Regions from separate parts of the Bifidobacterium sp. ESL0769 genome, predicted to be linked through region 1. Evidence: riboswitches for the same ligand, from Rfam matches in the RefSeq annotation. Region 1 holds a riboswitch; the other holds the start of a gene.
The links. A riboswitch is a leader RNA that binds a small molecule or an ion and turns the genes downstream of it on or off. The one in region 1 is predicted to bind thiamine pyrophosphate.
Positions count from the first base shown of each region.

Region 2: it holds a riboswitch for thiamine pyrophosphate, as region 1 does, so the genes downstream of both, OZX72_RS07005 (hydroxyethylthiazole kinase) here and OZX72_RS05350 (ECF transporter S component) in region 1, are expected to answer to the same signal.

Region 1 is NZ_CP113918.1:1,302,070-1,318,059, reverse strand. Features, by position in the region: gene ligA (NAD-dependent DNA ligase LigA) at 1-688, shown strand, start outside; gene OZX72_RS05390 (Mrp/NBP35 family ATP-binding protein) at 800-1,924, shown strand; gene OZX72_RS05385 (GrpB family protein) at 2,053-2,718, shown strand; gene OZX72_RS05380 (hypothetical protein) at 2,790-3,500, opposite strand; gene glnA (type I glutamate--ammonia ligase) at 4,109-5,545, opposite strand; gene OZX72_RS05370 (DUF4191 family protein) at 5,721-6,515, opposite strand; gene lpdA (dihydrolipoyl dehydrogenase) at 6,637-8,088, opposite strand; gene OZX72_RS05360 (DUF3043 domain-containing protein) at 8,237-8,857, opposite strand; gene OZX72_RS05355 (dipeptidase) at 8,999-10,366, shown strand; TPP riboswitch at 10,837-10,949, shown strand; gene OZX72_RS05350 (ECF transporter S component) at 11,000-11,629, shown strand; gene OZX72_RS05345 (ATP-binding cassette domain-containing protein) at 11,671-14,376, shown strand; gene OZX72_RS05340 (hypothetical protein) at 14,528-14,989, shown strand; gene OZX72_RS05335 (hypothetical protein) at 15,015-15,443, shown strand; gene OZX72_RS05330 (RNA methyltransferase) at 15,548-15,990, shown strand, end outside.
Region 2 is NZ_CP113918.1:1,734,260-1,750,249, forward strand. Features, by position in the region: gene OZX72_RS06970 (FAD-dependent oxidoreductase) at 1-535, shown strand, start outside; gene OZX72_RS06975 (PLP-dependent transferase) at 549-1,964, opposite strand; gene OZX72_RS06980 (ABC transporter ATP-binding protein/permease) at 2,173-5,055, opposite strand; gene OZX72_RS06985 (winged helix-turn-helix transcriptional regulator) at 5,308-5,601, opposite strand; gene OZX72_RS06990 (NAD(P)-binding domain-containing protein) at 6,232-6,846, shown strand; gene OZX72_RS06995 (NAD(P)H-binding protein) at 6,932-7,561, shown strand; gene OZX72_RS07000 (acyltransferase family protein) at 7,734-8,804, opposite strand; TPP riboswitch at 9,056-9,177, shown strand; gene OZX72_RS07005 (hydroxyethylthiazole kinase) at 9,169-10,098, shown strand; gene OZX72_RS07010 (thiamine phosphate synthase) at 10,197-10,937, shown strand; gene thiD (bifunctional hydroxymethylpyrimidine kinase/phosphomethylpyrimidine kinase) at 10,976-11,812, shown strand; gene OZX72_RS07020 (bifunctional hydroxymethylpyrimidine kinase/phosphomethylpyrimidine kinase) at 11,893-13,683, shown strand; gene OZX72_RS07025 (FtsX-like permease family protein) at 13,764-15,990, opposite strand, start outside.

The DNA of each region.
Region 1 (15,990 bases):
ATCGCTTTCGCGCAAGTATCCGGAGTATGATGTTCCTGCCGATGCCATGGTTGTGGGGTCGAAGCGGCGCAAGACGCGCGACGGAGTTACCGAGGTGCCCGTCTACGTCCGTCCCGGTGAGAATACCAAGAAGATGCTCGAGGAGATTGACAAGGCCAAACAGGCCGACCTTTGGCGGGTGCTGGTGGCGCTTTCCATTCGTCGTCTCGGTCCTCCTACGGCACGTTTGATCGCCAACCGGTTTGGATCTCTGAACGCCATCGCCCATGCGAGCGTGGACGATTTGGTTGCCATCGACGGCATCGGTCAGGAAATCGCCGAATCCGTGGTTTCGTGGTTTGCGGACGCCCGTAAGCCGGGGGATTGGCGGGGCAAAATCCTCGAGGCTTGGGAAGCCGCCGGCGTTGGTCAAAGCGTCGAAGAGAACACGCTACCCCAGACGCTTGCTGGCAAGACGGTCGTCGTCACGGGTTCGCTGGAAGGCTACAGCCGTGAATCCGCCAAGGAAGCCATCGTCGAACGCGGCGGCAAGGCTGCCGGTTCGGTGAGCAAGAAAACGGATTACGTGGTCGTTGGCGCGAATGCGGGCTCCAAGGAAGCCAAGGCTGAGGAACTCGGCGTGCCGATGCTCGACGAGGCCCAGTTCAAGACACTGCTCGAAACCGGTGAACCAGAGGACAAGAACTGAACGTCTCGAAATGCTGAGCGGTGCGAAACGCTGAATGACGTAATGCATAAAAGTACTGGCGAGCCGTCGGTGGAAACGATACAGTGGAAGGCGAGTGAAAAGGAAGGTACGATGACGCAGAACGACACGATGGAACGGCAGATCGAACAGCAGATCTACGAGCGTTTGAGCCATGTCATCGATCCCGAATTAGGTCGTTCCGTCACCGATTTGGGCATGATTCCCGACGTTAAGGCCGTCAAATCTAATACGGGCGATAATACTTATGACGTCACTGTCCACGTCGAGCTCACTGTACCAGGCTGCCCGCTTTCCAAGATCATCAGCAAACGTATCACGCAGTCCGTGCTCACCTACCCTGACGCCAAGCTGACACCGAAAATCGAAATCGGGGCGATGAGCCGCGAAAAGCTCGAGAAACTCGTGGGCGAGCTCAAGGCGGAACGTCGCCAGAACCTCTTCAACAAGCCCGGCACGAAAACCCGCATCTTCGCCATTGCCTCAGGCAAAGGCGGCGTGGGCAAGTCATCGGTCACCGCCAATCTTGCGGCCACATTCGCGGCGCTTGGTTATGATACGGCCGCCATCGATGCCGATATCTACGGTTTTTCCCTGCCGTCGTTATTCGGTGTTCATTCCCGACCGACTGATTTGAACGGCATGCTGATGCCCGTGGTCGCCTGGGGCGTCAAGATGATTTCCATCGGTATGTTCGCCGGAGCCGACCGCGCGATTCTCTGGCGTGGGCCGCGCCTGCAACGTTCCCTTGAACAATTTCTCGCTGACGTATGGTGGGGCAGTCCTGACGTGCTGTTACTCGATTTGGCGCCGGGAACTGGCGACATGGCGATTTCAGTGGCCCAGGCGTTGCCCAACGCCGAGCTGGTGGTGGTCACCACTCCGCAACCCAGCGCCTCCGATGTTGCTGTGCGTTCGGGGCTGGTCGCCTTGCAGGTGCCAATGAAGGTGCGTGGCGTAGTTGAGAACATGAGCTATTTTGACCATAAGGGCGAACGGCTGCGCATCTTCGGCGAAGGCGGTGGCCAGCGTGTTTCCGATCAACTCACCGAGGCCCTGGGCTATGATGTCCCGCTTCTGACCAAGCTTCCCCTTCAGCCAGAAATCCGTGAAATCGATGATTCCGGCCGCCCAGCGGTCCTCAATCCCGATGGTTCCCTTGCCTCAACCCCGGTTGCCGATGCGTTTACCGACCTCGCAAACAAGCTGATGCGATGAAAAGCTCACGCTCTTTCGTTTGTTCAAAAATGAGAGTCAAATAAACATTGTGGAACATGCTTCCTGATTATGCCTAATATATTATGGGGTCTGTGAATTAAACCGAACACAAGGGAAAAGACTTGTTCATGAATAATAATCTGGGCGGCGATGTGGTTGCGGACCGAGGTGAATATTCGGAATCGGCGGCGTTTCGCAAGGCCATTGTGACTTTTGACGATACTCCTGCACCGCGGGGAGAATCGCCGTTTGTAAGTGGAGAGCCACGACGAGATATCGCCGTCGTTCCTTATGATTCGTCATGGCCGACGCTTTTCGAAAAGTTACGTATGGCTATCGTCAACGCACTCGGTTTTCGTGCATTGGGTATTGAGCATATCGGTTCCACTTCGGTGCCGGGACTTGCCGCGAAGCCGGTGATTGACATCGATCTTACCGTTGCCAATTCGGCTGAGGAACGTTTGTATACACCTGCACTTGAGAAAGCCGGATTCCGGTTGGTTATCCGGGAGCCGTGGTGGTACGAGCATCGCATGTTCCGCGGTGACGATCCGGCCTGCAATCTGCATGTCTGGTCGGTCGGTTCCCCCGAAGCTGTGCGCCATCTCATATTTCGTAATTGGCTGCGGCAGAATGCTGAGGACCGGCACCTTTATATTTCGGTAAAACGTGAAGCTGCAAATCATACTCATACCAGCACGGTGTCAGAATATAACCAGCGCAAGCAAGATACCATTCGTTCGATTTACCATCGGGCTTTCATCGAAGCAGGGCTTATCAGCTCTGAATCATAGTGGTTTCGTGATAGACAAGCGTGTTCTGACCTCGCAAGTTGTCAGAACACGCTTGTCTATCAGTCGGGTTTTCATCGGTCGGACGGGATTGTGAACTCCAATTGGATTTTGTCTGAGTCGTTGGCATTGTCTTCACTGCCAAGAAGGCCTCCCATCAGTTTCGACCCATCCTCGACCACATAGGTATCGGTGGCGCCGCCGGAATCTGTCTTTTTCCAAGTGGCATCGATATAATTACGGTCTTCCGGGGTATCCCAATTGAATGTGATGTCGTGGTTGCTGCTCACATTTATACCGAATTTCCCGCTCTCATCCTTATCATTCATATCCACAATCCACTTGCCCACTACCCCTGTGCGCGGCATAGTAATACGCTTGAAGTCGAAATCTTTATAGTCGTCGTCATTGACCAGAACTTTCATGTTCTTCACGTCGTAAGTGACGCTTTCCTTGTCGTAATCGGCGAGAGTGAGATCTCCTCGTAAGTACTTCTTGTCTAGAGAAGAGAGCGTTGCCACACCATCTTTGTCCACATCGATGCTGATGAGTTTGATTTTTAATCCTGACGAACTGATGCTGAACGACCACGTTCCTTCAGGAACTCCGGGTTTGATGATGCCGGAATGGCCGGAGGATGATCCGGGCCGGGTAAGTATCACCGCGCCTATCACCAGGAGGACGGCCAACACGGATGCGAGAACGGCGATAATGATGTTGCGGTTTTTGGTGGATTGCGCGGCAACCTGTTGGGGCATCGGGTTGCCGTATTGAACGGCAGGCATGGGAGGCAGGCCGGGAGCTTGGCTGAATTGCGGCGCGCCCGCGGCGTGTAGAACGCCGGGATTTGAGAATTGTTGCGGTTGGAGTGTAGGTTGACTCTGCGCTCGGAATTGCTGCGGCTGCACCTGCGGTTGAGGTTGTACTTGCGGCTGGAATTGCCCTGGTTGCGTCTGGAATTGTTGCGGCTGAGGCTGCTGTTGGAATAGCGCTTGCGGTTGGCCATGGGGTTGCTGGGACGGAACAATCGGGGTCCCACAATTAGGACAGAACTGAACGCCGTCGGGTAATGCTGCTCCGCAGTGATTACAGAATCTCAATGTTTCCTTCTTCTTTGCGCCAATGCACTGGATGATTTAAGACTATCGGTACGTGTGGAATTCAATAAAATTGTGATAGGTTTATGACGACTATATTGACCACATAAATTTATAAATTTTACGCATCGGGGAATTTGCGTATCTGTTTTACCTAGATACGTTTACGCAGATATGTATCACATAAATAAATGTTAAGGAAAATAGTATAAAAAATTGCCACACCAACATCAGTCAGTGTGGCAATTAATCAGCCAATCAATGCAGATTGACAGTAGGTTTGTCAGGTCTCAAGCTCAGCAGTTGAAGTAGAGCTCGTACTCGAGCGGGGTCGGAGCCAGACGCTGCTGGTCGATCTCGTCGCGCTTGAGCGAAACCCAGGTATCGATGAGGTCGGTGGTGAAGACGTCGCCGGCGGTCAGGAAGTCGTTGTCTTCTTCGAGGGCATCCATCGCCTCGCCAAGGGAGGCGGGAACGTGCTTCATGTTGTCCAGCTCTTCCGGCGGCAGCTCGTAGACGTCCTTGTCGACAGGAGCCGGGGGCTCGATGTGGTTCAGAACGCCGTCCATGCCGGCCATCAGCTGGGCCGAGAAGGCAAGGAACGGGTTGCAGGAAGGATCAGGGACGCGGAACTCGATGCGCTTGGCCGCAGGAGCAGTGCCGGCGAACGGGATGCGGATTGCGGCCGAACGGTTGCGGGCCGAGTAGACGAGGTTCGTCGGGGCTTCGTAGCCGGGCACCAGGCGCTTGTAGGAGTTGAGCGACGGGTTGGTAAAGGCAAGCACGGAGGAAGCGTGCTTGATGAGGCCGCCGATGTACCAACGCGCAATGTCGGAAAGGCCGCCGTAGCCGTTCTCGTCGTAGAAGAGCGGCTTGCCGTCCTTCCAGAGTGACTGATGGCAGTGCATGCCAGTGCCGTTGTCGCCGGCGATCGGCTTGGGCATGAAGGTCACGGCCTTGCCCGCCTCGAACGCGGTCTCATGCACGACGTACTTGTACTTCTGCAGGTCGTCGCCGGCGTGCTGCAGGGTGTTGAATCGGTAGTTAATTTCCTGCTGACCAGCGCCGCCGACTTCGTGGTGGCTGCGCTCAAGAATCAGGCCGACCTTTTGCAGGTTGGCGACCATGTCGTCACGCAGATCCTGGTTGTGGTCCTGCGGAGCCGGCGGGAAGTAGCCGCCCTTGACACGGTTCTTGAAGCCGACGTTGGCCGAACCATCGGCCTCGACTTCGGCACCGGTGTTCCATGGAGCTTCGATGGAATCGACTTCGTAGAAGGAACGCTGCATCGTGTTCTCATAGCGTACGCTGTCGAAGAGGAAGAATTCGGCCTCGGGGGCGAAACAGGCGGTGTCGGCCACGCCGGTCGACTTGATGTAGGCTTCGGCCTTGGCAGCGACCTGACGCGGATCGCGCGAATAAGGCTCCATGGTGATCGGATCGACCACGGAGTGCGAGACGACGAGCGTTTTGTGCTTGCGGAACGGGTCCACGAAAGCGGTGGAGACATCCGGAACGAGCTTCATATCGGAATTCTCGATGGCCTGGAAGCCGCGAATCGAGGATCCATCGAATGGCTCGCCGTCAGTGAATGCGTCTTTGAGGAATTCACTGGCAGGCACCGTGAAGTGCTGCTGGCCGCCCAGCAGGTCGGTGAAGCGTACGGAGATATATTCCACACCTTCCGTGTTGATGAGGGCTTCGAGGTCTTCCTTGGTTTCGAGTGCAGTCAATGGACCGCTCCTTTCGTTGTGCTAACAATGTTCAAGTGTAAGGTACCGGGTTTCCATAGGTCGCGTCTTGGGTTACGAATATGTTTCGGACGGCGATTTTTCATTGGAATTTGTTGAATTATAAGGGAAAAGGAAATAAAAAATCCTCTCGCGATTTGGTCACGAGAGGATGAGATCACCGACCGCGCATGGCTCGGCGGCTGATATGCTGCGGGCGCGTGGGGTCCATACCTTTGGGAATACCGAGACCGCGCTTCTCTTGCAGCGTGCGCAGGCGGCCATTCAACGTATCGAGCTCTTCCTTGGTGAGCACGAAGCGGCGATGCGGATGAATCTTGTTCATGAACGCGAACTTGTGTTCGATCGGCTCATAGCTCTTGCATTTGAGCACGGTCTTACGCAAATCCTTGAGTCTGGTCTGTCCTTCATCGGTGCCCACGGAAATGCAGAAGACAGGGATGTCGCTTCCGGCGGTCACGCCTTTGATGGCCTGCTTTTGACGCTCCAGCGGCCGCTTGGTGCGGCTTGCGCTACCTTCGGCCAACAGATAGATGCCGTTGTATCCGGTTCCGCGCCAAATCGCCTCTTTGGTCTTCGGATCGATCCAGACCGGGGTCTGGGGGAAGGAATATCCGGCCTTGTTGATATTGCCGAGCACGCTGATGGCGGCACCCGGCTGGCCTTCCAGCTTCTCGTAGCCTACCTTGTCTGCGCGATTGGTCAAAGTCATCGTAAAGAGCAGCACGCCAAGCATCACCAAGAGGATGATCATGAAAATCCAGGTCAGCCAGCCCCAGTGCAGCAGCAGGCCGGCGACGACGCCGACCACGACCGGTAGCAGGAAGGCACCTGCCAAAAGCCATGGCAGTGACTTGTCTTCCGCATAGGTGTACTTATAGATCTGGCGAATCTGATTGATGACTTTCGGGCCTTTTTTCTTGTCTTTCTTCGCCTTTTTCTCTTTGGCCATCGACTTCCTCACTTGTATTTTCTGGCACGAACAAACTAAATCACGATTTTAGGGAGTGGTTGCGACGCAAAACATGCGGTTGCGCCGGCAGTACCGTCAATTTGCAGTCAATTTGTCGTGTTTATCTTGTGTGCAACGGCCGACCGTCGGCCTTGAGCAGTGTCTCGCCGAACGCCTCGCTGAAGGTGGGGTGCGGATGGATGAGACGTGCGGCATCCGAGAGCGGGACGCGGTTGCCGACGAGCTCTTCAGCTTCGGCAATCAGGTCACCTGCGTCGGGGGCGAGCATATGGACGCCCAAGATTACCGGCGTATCAGGTTTGTCCGTATAGCTTCCGGTGACCACCGACATGGACCCGGCTTCGCCGCTCATGAGGATTCGCGCGTTGCCCATCATCGGATAAGCAGTCTCTTTGGGTTCGCTGATGTCGGGGTCCGCTTTGGCTTGTTCCATCGTCAATCCCACGCTGGCGAATTCCGGAGTGGAGAAGACGACTTCGGGAACCGTGTCGTTGTCGACCGGTTCGGGATTGCGCCCGGCGATGGTTTCGGCGATGACGATGCCCTGTTCGAAGGCGCGATAGGCCAGTGCCGGGCCTGGTGTGATGTCGCCTAACGCCCAGATTCCCGGTTGGCTGGTTCGTCCAAAAGCATCGGTTTTCACCATATTGTGTTCATCGAGTTCGATGCCGGCGCTGCGCAACCAATCGGCATCGGTATTGGGGTCGCGCCCGATAGCCGCCAATACGACGTCAGCTTGGACTTCACGTATGGTCTCATTCTTGTCGGTGGTGTAGCTGACGGTTGCCCCATTTGCGTCCGTTGAGTTTACTTCGTTTTCGATATCGGTGACATGACTGTGAGCGACGACATGTACTCCGTCTTTGGCCAGCGCCCGGGTCAGTGCCATCGAAGTGCGACGATGCGCGTGTGAAAGCACGCGTTCGCGACGAATCAACATGGTCACGTCGACGCCTGCCGCGTTCCACATCGAGGCGAATTCCACAGCAACGGCTCCGGCCCCGATGATGACCGCGGTTTTGGGGAATCGTGGCAGGCTGAGCGCTTGCGTCGAATCGATTACGACGCCTTCGAAAGGATGACCCGGCAGGGGACGAGGACGTGAACCTGTAGCTATCACGATGTTGTCGGCTGTGATTTCGGAGGGAGCATCGTCTCCGTTTGTTTCGTCAACCACTACTTTTACGCGATGGTCCGCAATAATCGAAGCCTCGCCCTTGATTACCGTCACTTTTCTCGCTGCTAGCAGTGAAGCCAAGCCGTCGGTCATGGCGTTGACAGCATTGCTTTTGAACTCCGTCAGTTTGTTGAAGTCGATGCTCTCGATACTTGCATTGACCCCCATGCGTTTTGTGTCGCTGACGTTATGAATCGCACGTGTCACGGTAATGAGGGCTTTGGACGGGATACATCCGCGGTTGAGACAGGTGCCGCCGAGTTTCTCTTCGCGATTGATCAGGACGACCGAAAGCCCGAGTTCGCTGGCACGCAACGCGGTGGCATATCCGCCGGGTCCGCCGCCGATAATGGCGATATCAACATGTGTGGTCATGAATGCTCCAAGGTTTGATTAATCCAATAATAACGGTAAAAGAAGGGATATCGAGCGCGGCAATGATGTCGTCGGCAAACAAAAATGCCTTCGTACGCATCACCAAGAATGCGGCAAAGGCATTGGAAAGAAATCGACGTTTCCGGCTTTATTTCGGCCAGTTTCCGCGTTTCTTCGACGTCGGCTTCGGTACGCGCCAACGACGAAGCTGCAGGGCGCGTCCCCAAGCATAGGAGCCCATGCGCGAACCTTTGCCCACAGATTTCTCACCGAACTTCTCGATGAGCTTCTTTTTGAGCTTGAACCACATCACGGCGATATCGATGATCGCGGCAATCATATAAACGTATGACAGCATAAGAATCGGGGTATAAAGCGCCGGCCACTTGATGGCGATGATGATGCCGAAAATCATCACGCCGAAAATCACCGGAATGAAGTACTCGGCGAGATTAAAGCGGGCGTCAACGTAATCACGGGCATAAATATGCGCCGGGTCGCGTTCCACACGCGGCATATGAGCCACGTCTCCGGTACGCATCGCTTCGTACTGCTCGTCCTCTTTCTTCCGGATACGGTCTTTGGCGGCCTTGCGGTCTGCCTTACGGTTCTTGGGAACGATTGGGTGCAGGTTGCGCTCCTCGGCAACCTTGCGCTTGGGCGTGGGACGGCCTTTGCCTTCCTGCTCCTCGGGTTCATTCAGTTCGGAATCGACGGATTTCTGCGCCGCTTCCTTGTCTTTGTCCTTGCTGAAGGGATTCCATGTCATTCTTTTGAGATTACGGGCAAGCCTCGACGCGCAAACCGACGGAAATATAGGGGATTGAAGCGTTTTCCGGCGATTTCCTCGCGTTTTTCTCGGGGCTGTGTGATTATCGAGGTGAATGAACACGTTGATAAGGAGCATGACATGGCTGCATTGAGCAAAGAAGAACTGCGTTCGCGGGTTGATGCCGATTTTGACCGCGTTGTCGATCTGTTGAGCAGGAAGGTCGCGCTGAAATCCGTTTCGGCCGAGGGCATCACCGGCGAACACATGCGTCGCTCGGCGCAATTCGTGGCCGATGAGCTCAAAGAACGAGGTGTGGATGCCAAAGTGGTGCAGTCCAAGAATCCCGACGGCACCCCGGGGGCTTTCGAAGTGGTGGGTTCCAAGATCGTCGATTCCGACGCGCCCACCGTGCTGCTTTATGCACATCACGACGTACAGCCCGTGCCTGACGCCTCCGCTTGGGACACCGATCCGTTTGTGGCCACCGAAATCGATGGTCGGCTTTATGGACGCGGTGCGACCGATGACAGCGGTGGCATCGCCATCCATTCCGGCGCGTTGCACGCGTTGGGCGACGATCTGAAGGTCAATATCAAGGTCTTCATCGAAGGCGAGGAGGAGATGGGCTCGCCGAGCTTCATTCCCTTCATCGAGGCGCATCAGGACGAATTCGATTCCGATGTCATCATCGTGGCCGATTCCGGCAACTGGAGCGCCGAGATCCCCAGCCTCACCACCAGTCTGCGTGGCAACACCGATCTGGATGTGACGGTGAAGGCGCTGGAGCATCCGGTGCATTCCGGCCAGTTCGGTGGGCCGATTCTCGACACGAATACCTTGTCTTCCATGCTGATCGCCTCAATGTATGACGAAAATGGTTCGCTGAATATTCCGGGACTCGAAGGGGGAGACCCTGTCGGCGGACTTCAACGGGATCTTGACGAGGCCAGCGTTCGTGCTGATTCCTCCGTGGTCGATTCTTACCGTTTCGCAGGCACCGGCTCGCTGGCCTCGCGTCTGTGGACCAAGCCCAGCATTTCTGTCATCGGCTTCGACGCGCATCCGGTGGAAGGCTCGTTCAACGTCATCGCCAACGAGACCCGCTTCCGCATCTCCATCCGCACTGCGCCGAACCAGCGCCCTGAAGCCGCAGCCAAAGCCGTCGCCGATTTCCTGACCTCGCACGCACCGTTTGGTGCCGAGGTTTCCGCTTCCATGGTTGACGCCGGTATGGGTTGGAGCATGGATCCCAACGCGGAAGCCACACAGGATGCGTTGGAATCGATGCGTGAGGCCTTCGGTGTCGACCCGATCAACAAGGGCGAAGGCGGCTCGATCCCGTTCATCCCCGAACTGCAGCGCATCTTCCCCGACGCCCAGGTCTTGGTCACCGGCCCCGAAGACCCGAAGGGCAACGCCCACAGCCCCAACGAATCAGTCGACCTGACGAGCCTAAAAAACAACGTCCTCACCGAGGCCCTGATTCTTACCAAACTCGCGCGATAAGCTATTAACTCGCTCGTCCCAACGATTAGTCGTGGCGGCGGCAGATATACAATGTTTAGGCACCCTCCAGGCCGGTAGGCCAAGCTTTATGCCAAAACATCGCATATCTGCCGCCGCCACTAATCTCATAGGGGGAATTTACTGGTCGTAATCTCCAAATGATAAAGAATCAGGGTCGGTGGTACTAAAAGCGAATAGCTGCCGCATGCTTAAGATTATTGGATTTGTGTGGGCGCAATCAGAGGTCGTTGTCATAAGGCTCCTTATGCATGCGGTAGCTATTCGCTTGTGAGCCGCCTCCCGCAACCCCTGGTCAGTCAGATTCCTCCGTGCACAAGTGTGGGGGTTGGGGCATGCGATGCTCGACCGTAAAGACTTGGCCAGAGCGGCCCGGAGCGTGTCGAGCATTGTATGCCCCAACCCCCACACGACTACCCGTAGGCTGATTGACAGGGGATTGCTCTAGGATGGCGAATTGACACGGGGGCTGGCCTTTTGGGGCCGGCTGAGATGAGGAATATCCTCGACCGAATGAACGTGAGTCCGGACAATGCCGGCGCACGGACGTCTCTCTTTTCCCGTGCCTTGATATGCGCGCCGATAGGCGGTGCGCACAGCGGAAAGGCACAAATCATGTCATCATCGAATCAAGCAACTATCACTTCGAAACCGAACCTCAAGTGGCGTGTCGTCGACATCGCCGTCGCCTCGGTCATCGGCGTGGTCAGCACATTCGTCTACTGGGCCGCGGCGTTGCTATACGGCCCGATCGGTTCACCTCTTGACGCGCTGATTCCCGGTCTCGGCGGTCTGATGAACGGCCTTTGGCTGTTTGCCGGACCTCTTGCCGCGGTTATCGTGCGTAAGCCCGGCGCGGCCACCTACGCCGAGGTCGTCGCCGGCGTGCTCGAATCGTTGCTGGGCAATTCCTGGGGCGGCATGGAGACGTTCCTCATCGCCTTGGTTCAGGGGCTTTGCGCTGAAGTCGTGTTCCTGTGCGTGGCCTACAAGGTCTGGAACATCGTCACGGTCACGCTTTCCGGCGTGGTTTCGGCCGTCGGCTGCTGGGCCTACACGTTCTTCACCCATCTACAGGGTTTCAACATCACCGGCGCTTACGGCATCTGGTATCTGGTCGCCACGGTGATTTCCGGGGCGCTGGTCGCAGGCGTATTGATGTGGTACCTCTATATCGCCATCGCGAAAACCGGTGCCATCGACAAATTCGCTTCCGGCCGCCAGGTTCGCGCCGCGGGCAAGTGAGCGGTATCAGGTAGAATTCTGAGGCAGTGATGGGGGAACGCATGCAAGCCAAGCAATCAAAGGTGGCCGGAAGCCGAAAAGGTGACGGTTCACCACAGCGTGCTTCGGCTGTCTCTGCCGCCAAAACCGGAGTGGTTCTGCAAGATACGAAATCGTCTGATGTCAGCACTTCCCCCAAAGTTGAGCCCGCTTCGATCAGTTTCAACAATTGGGGCTATCGTCACGCCTCACGTAAGCATTTCGCGGTGCGTGGACTGAACCTTGATATCCACGCCGGTGAGCACGTGCTTCTGCTTGGTGCTTCCGGCATTGGGAAGTCGACGATTCTGGAAGGTGCCTCGGGGCTGCTCGGCGGGGACGCGGTGGAGAGCGCGAACGAAGACGGGCAGGGCGCGAGGGAACAAGACAGCGCTGGCCAAGTCATCGCTGTCGAGGATTCTGAAGGCGGAGTCACCGAGGGCGGGGTTTTCATTGATGGCATCCCGGCTGCCGCCGCGCACGGACGTGTCGGACTCGTGTTGCAAGACCCTGATGCGCAGACGATTTTCGAGAGGCTTGGCGACAACGTCGCGTTCGGTCCGGAAAACATGGGTGTGCCGCGTCCGCAGACTTGGCAACGTGTCAGGCAAGGCCTTGCTGCTGTAGGGCTTGAAGGCCTGCAGCTTCATCGTTCCACCATGCACTTGAGCGGCGGTCAGATGCAGCGGCTTGCCTTGGCCGGGGCATTGGCCATGCAGCCCGGCGCGTTGCTTCTTGACGAGCCGACGGCGAACCTTGATCCGGAAGGCGTCGAGCAGGTTATTGACGCCGTTTCCGATGTATTGCATGATACCGAGGCGACGATGCTTCTGGTCGAGCATCGGGCTGGCCCGTGGATTGAGCTTATCGATAGGGTCATCGTTCTCGGCCTTGAGTCCGACGATCAGGTCAAGGCGCGAGTCACTCAGGTCGGCGACGATGCTGAAATCGACCACAGCGGGTTCCGACGTACGATTGTGGTCGCCGATGGCACACCTGACGAGGTGTTTGAAAATCGTGATCTTGATTTCGCCGCGCTCGGTATCTGGATGCCCGATAAATACCGCCGACCAGAAGACGAAATTCACCGTATTTATACCGATGACGAACCGGCCAGCGACCCCGCGATAGGTGACGGCAAGGCGCTGCTTGCCACCAACGACCTCGCTATCGGGCGTAATGGTAAGGCCATAGCCGAGCATATCAACATATCGTTTGCCGCTGAACAAATCACGGCATTGGTTGGCCGCAACGGTGTCGGCAAATCCACGCTTTCATTGACTTTGGCCGGACTTTTGCAACCCGTGGCAGGTAGTGTCGAAGCCTCGCCTGAACTGGCAAAAGGTGCAAGCGGCAATTCGCCGATGGAATGGAAATCGACGGAACTGGCGGCAAGGATTTCCTATGTGTTCCAGAATCCTGAGCATCAGTTTGCGCGGGGCAGTGTGCTCGAAGAAGTCATGCTGGGGCTCTTGCGAACAGGAACGCCGGAAGAGGAGGCTAAGAAAAAGGCGATGGCATTGCTGCGTCGCTTCAGACTTTCGCAATATGCTTCGGTCAACCCGTATACGCTTTCCGGCGGCGAAAAGCGTCGTTTGACTGTTGCCGCCTCGCTTGCCGCAGCCCCTCGCGTCATCATTCTCGACGAGCCGACTTTCGGGCAGGACCGGCGCACATGGATGCAGATCGTCTCGCTGATTCATTCCCTACGTGGTGACGGTGTCAGCGTCATCGTGGTTACTCACGACCGCGATCTGGTTACGGCTCTTGGTGCACGGGTAATCGAATTGCAAGCACGGGGTGACGACACAGGTGTCCGTTCGATGCACGTGTCTAAGAAATCGCAGATTATCGAAAAAGCCAGCGAAGACGATACCGTGTCATCTAACGGTGCCAATCTCAAGGCCATTGACACCACCATCACTGTCAGCCCGGTCAACGAGCGCGACGAGAAGGTAAGGCAATCCAGCCGTTCGCCGTTCCTCGCCTCGCTCAACCCCACGTTTAGAATGCTGGGCGGTTTCATCGCCGCATTGCCGTTGATTTTCAGCCTTGACTGGGTTTCGGCAAGCATCGCGTTGTTGCTTGAGTTCATTTTGCTCGCTTGCATCGGTCTCAAGCCCTGGCGCGTGGTCAAATCGACCTGGCCGGTGTTCATCGGCGCTCCCGGTTCGGCGCTCGCCGTGCTGCTCTACGGCAAGGAGGGAGGCCGAGTTTGGTGGCATTGGACGATGATTACCGTCACCGACCGGTCGGCGGTGCTGGCGCTCGCCACTGGCATCCGTATTCTTGCTGTCGGTATCCCCGCTATTATCGCGGTTCTTGGCGTCGAGACCACAGACCTGGCCGATTCTTTCAGTCAGATTCTCCACTTGCCCGATCGTTTCGTCTATGGTGGCCTCGCTGGCATGCGTCTCTTCTCGGTGATTCGCGACGATTGGGCCGCCCTGACTGCCTCACGTCGTTCCCGCGGCTTGGGCGACGAAAACAAGGTCAAAGCGTTCTTCCCGCAAACCTTTGCCTTGCTGGTCCTGTCCATCCGACGTTCCACGACACTCGCCACGGCAATGGAAGCTCGCGGTTTCGGCGGCGATATCCCCAGAACCCACGCCCGCGTCAGCCGTGTCCATCCGAGAGATTGGGTCTTCGTCGTCGTCTGCGCCGTAGTCCCGACGATTGCTCTCATCGCCTCCGCCGCCGCCGGCACCTTCACCTTCTTCGGTGGGTGAGTGTTTTAAAAAGACCACAAGAAATTCGTCTCGAGTCCGTCATTGATTGTAATATTTGTAGTATATTGCTATACGGTAAAGCGGCTGGTTTGGCTAGTCGATTTTAATGTTTAAATTACGGTACGCGTTGTGGCGAAGGCAGGTGGAATCAATGTCGGAAAGAAAAAGAGACGATGGTAGGAACCCCTCTTTTGCAAAGAAAACATCCGATGTCTCTGCTGCATTTGCTAAGAGGCAATTAGGTCAGCAAAGCTATGAACTTCCGCTGGATGCTGAGCCTTGTTTCGACGATGTGAAAATTCCTTTGGAAGATTCGATCGTATTGCATGAATGCCCGAAGAAGTGTTACAAAAACATGGTTGTCGACTTTTCGGTTATTCTGGACGCTTTGGCTCCCGATGCTCGTTCCCGTCATAATTTTCATGAGATTGATTCCAAACATGGCACGATTCATCATCATCGTTTTCGTAGATGTCGAAAACTGCCTGCTAGCAAGATTGTCAAAATTCCGAATAGCGATTGGAACTTCGTCAATGAGGCATTTTACCAATCCGTGGATTGGTGTTTCAGCCATTATGAGGACGAGTATGCTAGATGGTGCAAGACTTTTTAGATTCGAAACAAGTGAGGAGGCAGATATGACGTCGCTTAACATGGCAACTACGAAAAAGGTGGCGCTTTTACTGGCTTCTGCTCGTGGAATCGATTTTCTTCATCGAGCACACTATGTTTCCGGGATGCCAGTGATCTGTGCGGACTGCGATGAGCCGATGGCCACTGTGCTTTCAAGGGTTTCGCAGCATGGCGAGGACAATACTCTCTTGGTGGTCGACTTCGTCCGAAGAGGATGTCTTTACGCTGCGGTTATCAGTCGTGTTCGTGCGAAAGCTTCATGCGAGGAACTAAGGATGAGCGATGGTGCCGCCTCATCCATCGGGATGCTGTTTGACTATTTGAAGCTGCGTAAGGATGGCCTTGACGTGGTTATCGAGCATTCAAATTCGATACCTAAAGAGCTTGAGTCTCTAGACGTTTCAGAAATGAGCAATGCTCCCGTTGCTGTCTGAGACACGTCTATGCCGGTTTGTCTGATTTGGTTGCCGTAGCTTTCGCGTAAAGTGGAGCCATGCCTTTTAACCAGCACATTATTGACAATCTGAAATCTGAGCGCGTGAAGCGTGTTGCGGAGCTTGAAAAGACCAAAGGCCGTAAGAAGTCTGGAAAGTTTCTTATTGAGGGTCCGCAATCGGTTCGCGAAATCGTGCGATGGATGCCTGCGGTGGTTGAGGATTGCTATGTGCAAATGGATGAGCGGCAGTCCGGGTTGCTTTCGCCGGTGGTCGAGGATATTGCGCGTGAAGCCGACGAACAGGGACTGTATATTCACCAGGTGGCTGGCGATGTTATGCATCGTATGAGTACGGATGCGCAGGGTATTGTTGCGGTCGGCAATCTTGAAACTGTGCAGAATCGCATGATTGACGACTTCGAGCATAGCGAATCCGGTTATGTAAAAATTGCAAAAGTATTCCATAATGTTGCAACTCGGGGGACCGACGTAATGTCCGGCGCCGAAACAGACGATAACGCGACAAATGCAGATTCGCAATCCTC
Region 2 (15,990 bases), 430 kb from region 1:
CGCCGGTGACTGCGCCACCGTTCATTTCAACCCGACGAACACCGACGAATACCGCCCACTGGCCACCAACGCCATCCGTGAGGCGATGCTGATCGGCGAGAACATCGAGGAGCCCACCAAGGCCTACGCAGGCACGCAGGCGACCAGCGCCATCCAGCTTTATGACCTGTCGATGTCTTCCAGCGGCATGACTCTTGACCTGGCCAACCGGCGTCATATCGAGGCCGATTCCGCCACCATCCAAGAGAATTACCGTCCGGAATTCATGCTCTCCACCACTCCGGTGACTGCGACCATCGTCTACGACCGAGCGAACGGACACATCTTGGGTGCACAGTTCGCCGCGAAGCACGACATCTCCATGGCCGCCAATCTCATTTCCGTGGCTATTCAAGCGGGATTCACCGTCGATCAACTGGCCTCCACCGATATGCTCTTCCAACCCAACTTCGACCAGCCGGTTAACTTCGTGAGCTCTTTGGCAATGGCCGCTGCCGACAAGCGTAGTAAAGAGCTTGAAGGTATTCAGGAATAAGATTCATAGCCAGTCAGTACGCTTGCGCGATAACCCGATCAAGGTCGGCAATAAGATCGGACGGCTCTTCCAAACCGATTGAAAGCCTTAGCAAGTGGTCATCGACGCCGGCGGCACAGCGATAGTCGCCCGGAACCTCACGGTGGGTGATACGCGCAGGATTGACGATCAACGAATGCGTGTCGCCGATATTGGGAACGTAGGAAAACACTCGCACGGCATTGACCACACGATTGATATGTGATTCGTCGCCTTCCAAACGGAAGGAAAGCACGGGGCCGATGCCATTGGGAAAATAACGGTCGGCGAGCGGTTTGTCGGCACTGGAATCGAGACCGGAGTAATTGACCTGGGTGACGTGCGGCACCGTTTCCAAGTGACGCGCGATTTTCAGGGCCGTGTCGGTTTCGCGACGGAAACGCTGCGGAAGCGTCTCCAAACCGATTAACTGCAGATAGGCGTTGGCCGGCGACATCACCGCGCCAAGGTTGTGCAGGTATTTAATGCGCACGCGACCAGCAAAAGCTGCGTTACCATAAGCCTCGACGAAACTCTTCCAGATGCTCTTCCGTTCATCGCTGACCACCAGTTCCTTTCGCGTAAATTGCGGGAAACGGCCGTTGGCCCAATCGAACTTGCCGGAGTCTACCACCACCCCGCCCAAGGCGTTGCCATGCCCGCTGACGCCCTTGGTGGTGGAATGGACGACGACATCGGCGCCGAATTCAATCGGGCGAAACAGGTACGGGGTCGGCACGGTGTTGTCGACGATAAGGGCGACACCATGGCGATGAAGCATGTCGGCAAGCGGCTTGATATCAGTGATTTTGGTGGAGGGGTTGGCCACGGATTCAGCGAAAACGGCACGAGTGTCGGACGTAATTTTCGATTCGACTTCGGCGATATCGTTGATATCCTCAACGAAATCGGTATGGATACCGAACTGAGGAAAGAAGCTTTCCATGGCATCGATGGAGGCACCGTAAAGGTCTTTGGGCGCGATAAGCCTGCCGCCGCCTTCCGCCGCGCAAAGCAATGCGAACGACACAGCCGCCATTCCGGAAGCCAGCGCCACCGCCGAAACCCCGCCTTCGAGATCAGCCAAGCGACGTTCCAACGCATCAACAGTGGGGTTGGCGCAACGTGAGTACGAGAATCCCTCGATTTCTCCGGAGGAAAGGCCGTCGCCGCGAACCGCGTCGTGCATGGCGAAAGCGGCGCTCTGATAGATCGGGATGCTTACCGAACCATTGTGTTCGTAAGGGTCGTAGCCGGCATGGACGGCACGGGTCTCAAAGGCCAGTTGCTGCTTCTGACGCTGCCGCTTCCGGCGCTTTACAGCTTGGAAATCCGCAGTCGGCGCATCGTCAGTATGGGAATCGTTGGGCTTCGGACAGCCCGCCAAGCCGGTTTCGGTGTCACTGGACATAGTGCTCCCCCAATATTTTCGCTATATCGAAACGTATTGGGCACTAGGTTACCGTGTCGCGTCTTCGCCGCCACGCACCTTGCCATATCAAAAATCTATACAAGGTTCACGAGGCGATGAGGCACAACGAAAATGACTTACCTTGAAGGTGAAAACATATGCGCATGCGACTTGGGACGCATGCGCATATGCATCGATTGTGTCTAGGTTATTCGGTGCGCAGCGCGGTGGCCGGGTCCTGCTTGGCGGCCTTGCGCGACGGGATAAGACCGCCGATCAAGGTGAGGACCACCGACAGGATAATCAGTATTATCGCGCCGGAAAGCGGCAGAGCAGCGTTGACACGGTCGGTGCCCATGAAGTGGTGCATCACCGCGTTTCCGGGGATTATCAGCAACAGTGTCACTACGATGCCGATGACGCCGGCACATAGCCCGATGATGCCCGTCTCGGCGTTGAAGACCGTGGAAACGTTGTGCTTCGAAGCCCCCATCGCGCGCAGGATGCCAATCTCCTTGGTGCGCTCAAGCACGGAGATGTAGGTGATGATGCCGATCATAATCGACGAGACGACCAGCGATACCGCGACGAACGCAATCAGGACGTAGGTAATGACGTTGATGATGGTGGTCACCGAGTTCATCATCAGGCCCGCGTAGTCGGTGTAGACGATGCGGTCCTTCTTTTTGGCGCCGTCGTTGTAGCGCTTGATAGCGTCCTCGATGTTGTTCTTCGCATCGAAACTGTCCGCGTAGATCTTGATGGAGCTCGGGGCGTCGCGGCCGATGACACCGAAATCGGCAAGGTTGCCGTTGTAGGTGCCAGTGGAGACGTACTGGTTGTAAATCGAGACCAGCACGTTTTCGGGAGCCGTGGCGAGGTAGTTGCTGAAAGCCTGCGCCACTTGCTGTTCACCCATGCCGGAGACCGCTTCCTGCGGGTTGCTGGCGACGGCGGCATTGCCTGCGGCGGCCGCGGCGGCGTTGCGTTGCTGGGTCACCTCGGCAGGCTGGCTGGAGCTCGCCGCACCCATGCCGCCGGGTGCCTGGGTCATGAGGCTCTTGGCCATGTTCGCCTGCTCGGAGACAGGCAGCGAGGCCACATAGGCCTTGGCGTTGGCGGCCTTGGTCGCATCGTCGGAGGGCGCAAAAGTCATGCCGTTCAAGATGTTATGGTTCGGGTCTGCCTTCTGAGCGTTGACGATTTCGCTGGATTTGGCATAGTCAATCAGCGAGTTGGTGAGCATGCGCGTATATCCGATGCCCGGTGACAACGGTGTGGTCTTGGCGTTGGCGTCGGCACGGATGACACCAACAACGTGAAGCTTCACCGCAGCCTGGGAATCCATGAGCTTGCCGACCTGGTCGGCGTCGTTACCCACATATTTGAAGTGGCCGTCCGCACCCTTGACGTATTGGTCGGCTGCGGGCAAGAGCGTCAACGACTGATTCATCGCCTTGGAATAATCAATGCGTGAAGTGTCCGTCTTGACCTTCTCGCCGCTGTTAAGCTTGTTCATCATATCGTTATAATCGGCGCTGGGAAGCAGGCCGAGCTCGTAGACCTGGGTCAGCGGAATCTGGTTGTTCTTGTCAAGAACCAACACGACTTGGTCGCTCGATTTCGGCCAATGCCCCTTGACCATCTGATAATTGTCGGTGATCACGGAACTGATCGGCTGCTTGTTGGCGTGCTCGCCGGGCATGATCTCCGAGAACGCGGACGGCGCCTTGTTGTTGTCGGTTTTGCCGGTGAGCTTGGAGATCTGCAGGGATTGCAGGCTGCCGAAATCGTTGGAGGAAGAATCCAGTCCGGCGAACGTGCTGGCTGCGGACTGTGTGGCCACGGAGCTTCCCCCGACTTTCACACCATCCACGTCTACGAGCGTATCTTTCGAATCGTGGGTGAACACGGAGAATTTGGGCGAATACGAATATTGGATGCCGACATCGCCCACATACTTGCGCACGTCGTTGCCGGGCTTGTCAAGATACGTCTTGAACGGGCTCAGATTGTTGCTGGTGATGCCGTTGGTCACCGACGCGGCACCCTTGACGCTGGAATCATCAGGGTAGATACCGTTGCGCGGCTTGGCTTTCTCCTTGGAATCAGCCGCGGCCTGGGCGGTGTCCATGATTTTGTTCATGTCGAAGGTCTGTTCGTTGATCTCGATAGGGTACGAAGTCAACGTCTCCTTCTGGATATCAGCGATATAGCGGTTCACGCCGGTCGAAACCGAAAGAATCAGCGCAATACCGATAATACCTATCGAGCCGGCGAACGAGGTCAGAATGGTGCGGGCCTTCTTGCTTTTCAGGTTGTTGAAGCTCAGCGCGACTGCGGTGGCGAATGACATCGAAGCCTTGCCCATGGTGCGATGAACGGCAGGCTTCTCATCGGCCATTTCCTCGGGTTCGACAGGTCTTGAATCGCCGCGAATCACACCGTCCTTGAGCTCGACGATGCGGTTGGCGTATTGATGGGCGAGGTCGGGGTTGTGGGTGACCATGACGACCAAGCGGTCTTTCGCAACTTCTTTGAGCAAGTCCATGATCTGCACGGAAGTCTCTGAATCGAGTGCACCCGTGGGCTCGTCGGCCAAGACGATGCTCGGGTTGTTGACCAGTGCGCGGGCGATGGCTACGCGCTGCATCTGGCCCCCGGAAAGCTGATTCGGTTTCTTGTTGACGTGCTCGCCCAAACCGACCTTCTGCAAGGCCTCTTCCGCACGCTTGCGGCGGTCGGCGCGCGAGACGCCGGAAATGGTCAGCGCGAGCTCGACGTTGGAAAGGATGGTCTGGTGCGGAATGAGGTTATAGCTCTGGAAGACGAATCCAACCGTGTGGTTGCGGTACGAATCCCAGTCGCGGTCCTTGTATTTCTTGGTCGACGTGCCATTAATCACCAAATCGCCGGAATCGTAACGGTCGAGCCCACCGATGATGTTCAGCAGCGTGGTCTTGCCGGAACCGGACGGCCCCAGAATCGCGACGAACTCGTTGTCGCGCAAGGTGAGGCTCACATGGTCCAGCGCCTGCTGAACGAAATCGCCGGTCTTATACTGCTTGCTGATGTCTTTGATCTGTAGCACGAATTCCCTGCCTGCCTAATTGTCGCGTTCCCGCGTTGCCGCGTTGCCGCCACGTCACAACTTCGTCCTGCCACTTTACCCCAACGCACACCCGTGGAAGCAGACTCATACCGTCGACACATCCAGCACACCTTATCAGTGAGAAAAGCACCAAAACAGGCCCAAAATAGTGCTTTTCGCACAGGTTTTGGATGTCACTGAGGAGAAAAGCACCTTTTTCGGCCGATTTTGGTGCTTTTCTCACTGATTTGGTTAATCGACCGGATGAAGCATGGCCTGTTGGTAGGAGGTGCCCCAGGTGCGCATGGCGTCAATGACCGTTTTTAGACTGCGACCGGTTTCGGTCAGGGAATACTCGACTCGCGGCGGCACTTCAGCGTAGACCTTGCGATTGACCAGGCCGTCGGCCTCCATCTCGCGCAGGTTCGAGGTAAGCACTTTCTGTGAGACGTTGCCGACCGAGCGGCGCAGCTCGCTGAAGCGCTTGGTGCCCTGCAGCAAGTCACGCACGATCAGCACGGTCCATTTGTTGCCGATCAGGGTCATCGTCGTTTCGACCGGACATGCCGGTAGCGACTTTGCGCCAGTGCCCTTGCTCGTCTTGTTATCGCTTGTGTTGCCATTGCGAATATTGCCGTTGCCTGTATGATCGACGCTGGAATCGTTCAATTGTTCATCAATCTTCATTCCGTTTATGTCGCTCCCATCTTCACGTTTTACCGTTCATTCCAGTTATCATCCAGAACGACGCCGGGCTTGCATTGGCTTACCTTGCCGATGCCCTAGTCCACCTGCGAATGAAGCATTCTGCTTCACTTCCTTGCAACATTCTGATTAGTGTATACGCAAGGTAACGTTGCGACTTCATTGCTATCTGGACAAATCAAGGATGATTTATAGTTACTTTTAGAAACTAACAGTACTTTTGGACTTTATATCCGTAAATAGCCATTACTCCAATAGCGTATCTTTGAGAATTCTTGAAATACATTTTCATTGGAAACTCGCAAAAGTTACTCTTAAGTGCCTATACCTCCCCAATGTAACTACCAACTTTCAACGCCGTTCTCCGCTACAGTAACAATTACAGCAACTGCTGAGATTCTAGATTTTGGAATCAAGACACAGCGCAAGATAAGTACCCAGCCACATAAACCACACAGAAAAGAGCACATCATGACAAGCATTACCGTTTTCGGATCAGGACATATCGGGGCAGCCGTAGCAGGTATCGGCGTAGCGGCGGGAGCCGACGTACAGGTCGTTGACCGTGACAAAGCCAAGGCCGCAGCCATTCCGGGCGTCACCGCTTCGCAGTGGAGCGAGGAAATCACCGGCGACATCGTCATCCTTGCACTGCCCTACCCAGCCGAAGCCAGTGTCGTCAAAGAATACGGCAAACAGCTCGCCGGCAAGATAGTCGTGGATCCGAGCAATCCCGTCGATTTCAGCACCATGGACCTGGCGCTGCCGCAAGGCGTGCATTCGGCAGCCGAAGAACTGGCTTCCAAGCTGCCGAATTCCAAGGTCATCAAAGCGTTCAACACCGATTTTGCCGCAACCCTCGCCAGCGGAACCAACGACGGCGCGCCGACCACAGTGATGGCGGCTTCCGACAACGAGGATGCGAAGAAGGTGCTGCAAGCCGTCATCGAAGGTGCAGACTTGCGCTTCGTGGACGCCGGCCCGCTCAAGCGTGCCTCCTACATGGAGGGTTTCGGTGCGCTGCAGATGGTCTTGGCCATGAACGGCGGCACGCAGTGGACCAGTGGTTTCAAGGTCGTCAAGTAAACTAGCCCAGCCCACGGCTGCAAGCAAATGCAGCAACAATCAAACCATCAAACAGCAAGTAATCGAAACAGAAAGATCAATATCTATGAGCAAGAAAATCGCAGTGGTCGCAGCCAACGGCAAGTCGGGACGACTGATCGTCGAAGAGGCCGTCAACCGTGGCATGGATGTTACCGCCATCGTGCGAGGCGAAAACAAGACCAAAGCGCAGCATGCCATTATCAAGGATCTTTACGACCTTACCGCCGCCGACCTCACCGGTTTCGACGCCGTGGTGGACGCGTTCGGCATCTTCGACCCTGCCAAGCTTGACGAGCACAGCACTTCGTTGAAGCACTTGGCCGATGCCCTGTCCGGAAGCGACACCCGATTGCTCGTGGTCGGCGGCGCTGGCAGCCTCTACACCGACAAGGCGCATACCAAGCAGCTTTCCGACTCGTTCCCCGACAATATCAAGGGCGTGCCGCTGGCGATGGGCAAGGCACTCGACGCCCTGCGCAAGCGGGACGACGTGCATTGGACCTACGTAAGCCCTGCCGGCGATTTCCAAGCCGACGGCCCGCGCACCGGCAAGTACGTCTTGGCCGGCGAGGAATACACCACCGATAAAGACGGCAAAAGTGCCATCAGCTACGCGGATTACGCAGTGGCGATGGTCGACGAAATCGATGCGGACAAACCGCACGACCACCAGCGCATTTCCGTGCGCTGGTAACCTATAGCCAACCCGGCATTCAGGCCTAAAACTGGCAACTATCGAGACTGGTCGAGCTTAATACTCCATTGTTAATACCGACTTTTGAGGTTATGCGCCAGCAGCCATCGAAACTAGCCGTATGCCGGCAATCTCGTTGATACCAATTATTCAGACCATCTGCGGCTTAGCCTCAGGTGGTCTGTTCATTAAGCGTGGCCGTCTTCTTGTTTTTGCGTAACGTAGGGAAGAATACGGAATTGATTGCAGGAACGTAATAAAGCGCCACTGCAATTACGGCAATCAGCACACATTTGACGGCAAAGATAAAGAACGGCTCAAGCTGATAGCCGACGATGGGCTGGGTCTTGCCCATGATGGTGACCCATGGCAATACATCATTCTCCAGCAGATGGGCACAGAAAATCGCCAAGGTGTATCGCCCAATGAATGCCAATGCCTTGCCGATAGAAGCCGCCCAGCGGTCAATCGCTATGGAAATACCGACGATACAAGCAGTGCCGCCAACAGAGCCAATGATTGAAAGTGCCGGGGTATCGCCAAAGGCATTGGTAGCCAAGCCAAATGAACTGAATTTCCACATGGCCACGCCCCACGGAATCGCCGCCACAATCCACAAGTAAGGCCTGCGACACAGCAGATCCATCACATCAAAACGCTTTGCCAAACAACCAAGATAAACAAACAACGCCGAGGTCAAACCCGCTTGAACGCTCAGCGGCAACCAAATATAACGTGATGAAAAATAACCAAAAGCAAAGAAACTGATAATCCACAAAGGTGTGGCGGGCAAACGATAGGCAATGTGGACCAGCAAATGGGCCCAAAACAGCGCAAGAAGGAACCAAATGGCACCAATGCTTCTGGACATGGGGATCAGCGCGTTACTGGTATCGGCACCGGAACCGTACAATGCCGCGACAAACCAAGTGCCCGTGACGTGAGCCGCATCGTGGCGCAAGGCCAGGGCGAGCAAAGCGTGAAGGGCCACCACGGCTGCGGCGGTCAGCACATAGGTGAGCAGCAGTTCGCGGGATTCCTTGCGCCAGGCGAACGGGTGGTCGGGATGCATGAAATAGCCTGACAACACGAAGAACAGCGGCATGTGGAACGAAAAACAGAACACATAGATTAGCCGAGCCGCCTCGCTCATCGGAACGACCATCAGCACGCTGTGGCCGAGGACCACGCAAATCATCGCGATACCTTTGGCGATGTCGAAATATCGTATCCTCGCGGTCATAGCCGAAATCTCCCGGGTCGTGATGAATCAGAACAACAACCGTCCAAGTATATCGCCACGTCTTGCGTCGCCTCGATGCCGAAAATAGAGGCTGTAGCTTTTCTTTCCCATAAGACCCTATGCCAACTGTGCCGGAGCTGCCGAATTGTCGGCTGAGGTGTTGGCTGAAGTGACCGGCGCAACAACTACCCTTTGCCGGCCACTTCTCGAAACGGAACAACGTTTGTCCAATGAAGCACATAGCGTCGTGGTTGTAAGTGCAGGGGAACCTGCGGACCGGCTTCGGCGGGCGCGCAAGTTGAGACGAGCACAACGCTCGACCCTTGGAACCTGTTGGTTAATACCATCGTAGGGAGACGCGAATATGGTCAATGACGCATACTCATCAGCAAATAATAACCTCAACAATCTGAACGATTTGGCAACGGATGATCCGCTGCGTGAAAGCATCCGCGAGGCCGCACAGACCGTACGGGACACGACGCCTCTGGCCCAGTCCTTCACCAATTTCGTCACCATCAACCTCGTGGCCAACGCACAGTTGGCGGCGGGCGGCGCGGCAGCCATGAGCTTCCTGCCCGACGACATCGCCGACGGCGAGGTGGCCAGTGGCGCCAGTTACATCAACGTCGGCACGCTGCTGCCGTTCTACGAGGACGCGCTCGAGGAAATCGCCAGGCACTTCCACGCCGACCACCACCGCTGGGTACTTGACCCGGTGGCCGCGGGGCTCGGCACGACGCGCACCGATATCCTGAAGTCGTTCAAGGCGGCGCCGCCGACCATCATTCGCGGCAATGCTTCCGAAATCATCAAACTGCGGGAAATGTGGGAGCTGCCGCTGAACGAGGACGAGAAGGATTCCGGAAAATCCAAGAAATCCAGCGGACCCGTCGGCGTGGAATCGGCCGATGACGTCGAAGCTGCGGAAGAATCCGCACGAGTTTTGGCGAAGTTCATCGCCAAGGGCGACGCGAAAGGCCAGGGCGCAGTAGCCGTTTCTGGCGAAACTGACCTCGTCACCGACGGCGAGCACACCTATCGTCTGCCCGGTGGCAGCGCAATGATGACGAAAATCACCGGAGCCGGCTGCTCGCTGGGCGGTGTAGTCGCAACGTATCTGGCCGTCGCCGACCCCCTGACCGCCGCCATCGCCGCGAGTGCGCTCTACAACCGTGCCAGCGAAACCGGCGAGACCAACTCGCACGGCCCGGGTTCCTTCCAAGTCGCGTTCCTTGACGGGCTTTGGTCGACCACTCCCGAGCAGATCGCCGCCTCGCCGATTCTGGCCTGAGCATCCCGTTTTGGCGCAATCTGACATCATGATGCGCTTGCGCTAATCACACATTTTTATAGACGTAAATATTTATTATTTGCAGAATCGAGTCCATCTTGACTACAACCAATTCGACACCATTCCCGTCCATGCGCGACCGCTTTGACCTGAGCTCATATATCGTGCTCGGCCCGGCGGATACCAAATCACGGCCCGTCCCCGACATCGTGCGGCAGGCGCTGACCGGTGGCATCACCTTCGTCCAGATTCGCGTCAAGCCGGGCGACGCCAGGAACATCACCGAAATCGCACGGCAAACCGCCGACGTCATCGCTCAGGCCGGTGCGTCCGACTCCGTTCCGCTGGTTATCGACGACCGTGCGGACGTGGCCTGGCAGTGCCGGGACATGGGCATCAAGGTCGACGGGGTGCATATCGGGCAAGATGACATGAACCCAGTAGAGGCGCGCAAACTGCTCGGATCGGACGCCATTATCGGATTGAGCTGCAAAGTGCTTGATGAAGTGAAGGCCGCCAACGCCCTACCTGAGGGCACCATCGACTACATCGGCGCCGGCCCGCTGCACCCCAGCACCACCAAGCCCGATTGCATCGTCATCGGCGCGGATCACAAGCGTCACACGCAGGACACCAAATCCATCAACGCGCTGTGCCGTGAATCCCACTACCCCATCGTCGTGGGCGGCGGCGTAAAGCTCGAAGATCTGCCGGATCTGGCACAGACCGAGGCCGCCGGCTGGTTCGTGGTCTCCGCCATCGCCGGTGCCGACGACCCGCAGGCCACCACCAAGGCCATGGTGGATTCCTGGAACGACGCACGCGCGAAGCGTGGGTGACGATGTCGCATAATCCATCTGTCGATGAACTGCCGGTTATGCCGACTACAGGCGTTCACCCGTATCGCTTGCCGGCGGTACTGTCCATCGCAGGCAGCGACTCGTCCGGCGGAGCTGGCATCCAAGCCGACCTCAAAACGTTCATGGCTTGCGGGGTTTACGGAATGAGTGCCATTACCTCGTTGACCGCTCAGAACACGACTGGTGTACGAGCCTCTGCTGCCACTTCTCCGGACATGCTGGCTGCGCAGATTGACGCTGTTTTCGAGGATATTCGGCCCGATGCCGTAAAAATCGGCATGGTACCTAATGCCGAACTCATCGAAGTCATTGCGGATCGGCTTAAGTATTTTCGCGCCACCAATATCGTGGTCGACCCAGTGATGATTGCTTCCAGCGGTGACCGGCTGAGTAGCAAAAGTTCGGTTGATGCGCTGTGCACGAAGCTACTTCCACTGGTCACCTTGGTGACGCCGAATATCCCCGAAGCCGAAATACTGAGCGAGACTACGAGCGGAACCATTCACGACGAGGCAAGCATCATCGAAGCAGCACAACGCATCACGGAACATTGCGGAGGTTGCGCAGTACTTGTCAAAGGCGGACATGGGCACAACGGTGCCAACGACTTGTTATTAGACAACAAGCAAATCACTTGGTTCCGTCACGAACGCATCACCAACCCCAATACCCACGGTACGGGCTGTACGCTTTCCAGTGCCATCGCGTCTGGGCTCGCCAAGGGCGAATCGTTGGCTGAAGCCGTGCAAAGCGGTAAAGATTATCTCACCGGTTGTATCGCCGCCGGTCTCGACCTCGGCGCCGGTTCGGGGCCGATGGACCATGCTTGGCAATGGCGCAACAGTAAAAATTAGACACAGGAAATTCAATAATGAACGGCACTACTAATTCTGTTAACTTCAATGAAATTTCGGACAATTCAGATAAAAGCGATATGGAAAATACGACAACAGCCTTAAACGACAATCCAAGCACAACGGAAAATAAAAATACCGCAGAGACTCTAAACAATGAATCTGAACAGGCCATCGCCGAATTGTTCAAGATGCAGCAACGCTATGACAACGACCTCGATAAAACCAAGCCATCCCGCCTGCGCGTGCTCTCGATCGAAGGTTCCGACCCCATCGGCGGAGCAGGCACGATGGCGGATATGAAAGCGTTCACCGCGCAGGGCGTCTTCGGTTATGCGGCGATGACTAGCGTACTGGCACAGAACACGCAAGGTGTCACCGACATCGTCAACGTCGAACCGTCGTTTTTGCTCGCTCAGCTCAAGGCCGTAAGCGACGATGCCGAAATCGACTCCATGAAAATCGGTATGCTCGGTACCCCGGAATTGGTGGATACCGTGCGAGAATGGCTGTTGGAACTGCTGAATACTTACGAAACCAATGGCAAACGCAAGCCGACCGTGGTGCTCGATCCGGTGATGTATGCCAAGTCCGGCGACCGTCTGCTCACCGCCGAGGCCGAGCAAGCGTTGACCACACTGATTCCGCTGGCCGATATCATCACTCCCAACGCGATGGAACTGGCCGCGCTCGACGCGATGGGCAATGAATCAGAATTAGACAGCGATATTTCAACCATTAGAAATATTGAAAACAAACCATTAAACGGCCCTACTTCGTCAGATAGCTCGACTAGCACTGGTTACACCGTTCCGCAAACTCCACGTTCCTACGAGGAGATGGAACGGTTGGCAAAATCGGTCGCAGCTCATTTTAATGTCGCCGTGTATGCGAAAGGCGGTGCGCTGGCACTGAACGGCAATGAAGAATGCACTGATATTCTTGCGGTGCCGACTTCAGCAGGTGATGGGGAACCGTTAAGCACCCACATCAAAGGTGCTGCGATTCCAACCCAAAACGTGCACGGAACCGGCGACACCCTCTCCAGCACGCTCGCGGCCTTGCGTCCACAGTGCAACGACTGGGTCGAAACCACGAAACGTGCCAAAGCATGGATGACCAGAGCCATTGCCGCAGCAGACAGTTTGCATGTTGGTCACGGCCACGGGCCTGTCGATTTCACTTGGCAGCACTCCCCGACCGGGCTGAGTTTTATCGAGGATTATTGGCGTCGTACCGCCGGAATCCGCGAGCGCATTGCCAAGATGCCCTTCATCGAACGTATGCTTGACGGAACGCTGCCGCTCGACGATTTCTCGTTCTACCTACATCAGGATGACCTTTATCTCACCGACTACACTTCGCTGCTGGCGCTGGCGAGCAGCCGAGCCACCGACCCACACGAACGTGCGTTCTTCGCCGACGCCGCCTCGTACGGACTCGAGGAGGGACTGACGTTCCATAAGCAGTGGTACCGGGAACACGGCTTCAGCGTCGAGCGCGCGCCGATGAGCGAGACGACCGCCGCTTATCTTGGCCATGAGCACTGCTTCACCGACACCGGTTCGTACGCCGCGCTGGTTGCCGTGGTCATGCCGTGCTACTGGGTTTATTCTGTCATCGGGCAGGAAATGGAACGGCAGGTCCGCGAACGCCGACTTGACCTCGACCACCATCCTTACGGCTTGTGGATCCGCATGTACGCCGATCCCGGCTTTGCCTCACGCACGCTCGAGGAGCTGCATATCTGTGACAAGCTCGCAGCCGCCGGAACCATGAGCGCCTACGACTGTATGATGGACGCCGCCCTAGGCTCCACCGAGCACGAATACCGCTTCTTCAACCAGGCCCTGACTAGACATCACAAATAGGCAATTACTACAAAAAACCTGCCAGCAGCAATACCGGCAGGTCTTTTCTTGTACTCTTATATCTGCCTATAACCGCATAATCAGTCCACGGACTTGAGGGCCTCGAGCATATCAAGATGCTTCAGCTTGGTGTTGACGAACCAACCCAGCGCGGCCGTGATGAAACCGACCACGACCAGCGGCACCACGAAGGCGAGCCAGGTGACCGACGGGTCGAACATGACGTCGTCGGGCGGGACGGCGGTGATGATGTAGCGGTGTAGCCATGCGCCGAAGCCGTAGCCGACGACGATGCCGAGCAACGAAAGCAAAATCGTTTCGCGGTAGATATACATCGTGGTCTCTCCGTTGTAGAAGCCCAGCACCTTGATGGTCGAGAGCTCGCGGACACGCTCGGAGACGTTGAGATTGGTGAGGTTGTAGAGGATAACCACGCCGAGCATGGTCGCCACGATGATGAGCACCCACATGATCTGGTTCAAGGCCTTGACCACCACATCAATCTGGTGCATGAGCGTCGTGTTCTGCACCACGCCCTCGATGCCGCCCAGTCGCATGAATGAGGCTGCCTGCCGCTTGGTGTTGGCCATGCTGCCGTCCTTCAACGTGACCATATAAGCGTTGGTCTGGTAGCGTTGCCCGAAAACCGAACGATACGCCGACGGACTCATCACCATGAAGTGGCCGAGATACATCTCGCAGATGCCGGTGACCTTGACACGGTAGGTCTTGCCGGCGCCATTCTGGAAGTCGATGGTGTCGCCCTTCTTGGCGTGTACGAGGTTTGCGAAACGCTCGGAGATCACCGCCCCATTCGGCTCCAGCGAAAGAGGATGATGGCCTTGACGCGTGTCAAGCTTGATGTAATCATCGAAGCTTGAAGTATCGCGTGGCACGAGCATGGTGACGGACTGCTTGTCGCCGTTGTGCCCGGCAACCTTGGTTATCGATTCGTAATGAACCGGCATCGAGCGCTTGATATCGGATTTCTCAAGCCGCTTGCCGATGGCCTTATTCTGGGAATCGGTGACGTGAGCGTTTTCCGCCGCAATGAGATTGTAATGCATCACGTCGCCGAACTGGTGCTGGTTGATGGCCGAAATCGAACCCTGCACCGCAAAGCCCGCGGTCAACAGCGCTACCGAACCGCAGACGCCGAAAATGGTCATGAACATACGCTGCTTGTAGCGGAAAATGTTGCGGGCGGTCACTTTGTGAGTGAAGTTCAGATGATTCCAGATGAAAGGTATACGTTCCAGCAGAATCTTGGAACCAGCGCTCGGCGGCTTGGGCAGCATCAGCGCGGCCGGACGTTCCTTGAGCTCGCGTGCGGCGCTCCACACGGCCGGCACGACGGCGCTTACCATGGCCAGCACGAAAGCCAGCAGCGTGACTTGCCAGTGGAATCCGAGATGGATCACCGGCACGTTAAAGCCGACTTTATAAGCGTTATAGACGATCATCGGCAGTAGCGTATGGCCCGCGAAAATGCCGATAACCGCGCCCAGAATCGAAGCGGCGAAGCCATAAACCACGAATTTCTTCATCACGTCGCGGTCGGAATAGCCCAGCCCCTTGAGCGTGCCGGCGTTGATGCGCTCCTCGTCGACGAAACGGGTCATCGTGGTGAACGTGACCAGCGCGGCAACCAAGTACATGAAGTACGGGAAGATGCGCGAAAGCGAATCGACGATCACGGAAATCGAATCGTAGATCTTGTAGCCGTCAGAGCCAGGCGTTTCGCGCTTGGAATCCACCGAATAGACCGGATCTTCGAGGGCATTAAGCATCGCGGTGGCGTTGTTGAGCTTGCGCTCGGCATCCTTGATTTTCTTTTGTGCACCGGGCTCTGCCTGATCGAACTGCGCCTTGTTGGTGTTGTATTCGTTGGTTTTATCGGTCAATTGGGTTTGAGCAGCATTAATCTGAGCCTGCGCCTGCTGCTGGTTGGCAGCAAGTTGTTGTTGCGATTGTTGGACATGGGCTTTGGCCTGTGCAAGCTGGGCTGCGGCCTGGTCAAGCGACGTCTTGGCGGCGGCCAACTGCTGTTGCTTCTGGGCAAGCTGGGCATTGCTGGCATTTACCTGGGCGCGTTGGGCGTTGAGCTGCGCCTGAGCAGCTTGAATCTGCGCGATTCCGAGATTATAGGTATTGACAACGAAAGCGTCGCGTCCGGCTTTGGCTTCTGCTGACTTTTGCGCGATAACTTGAGTCTGAACCTGAAGTTGCTGCAATTGAGTATTGAGCTGGGCAAGTTGAGCTTGCAGAGCGTCGTGAGCGGGTCCGGAAAGTGATGGAAGCTGAGCG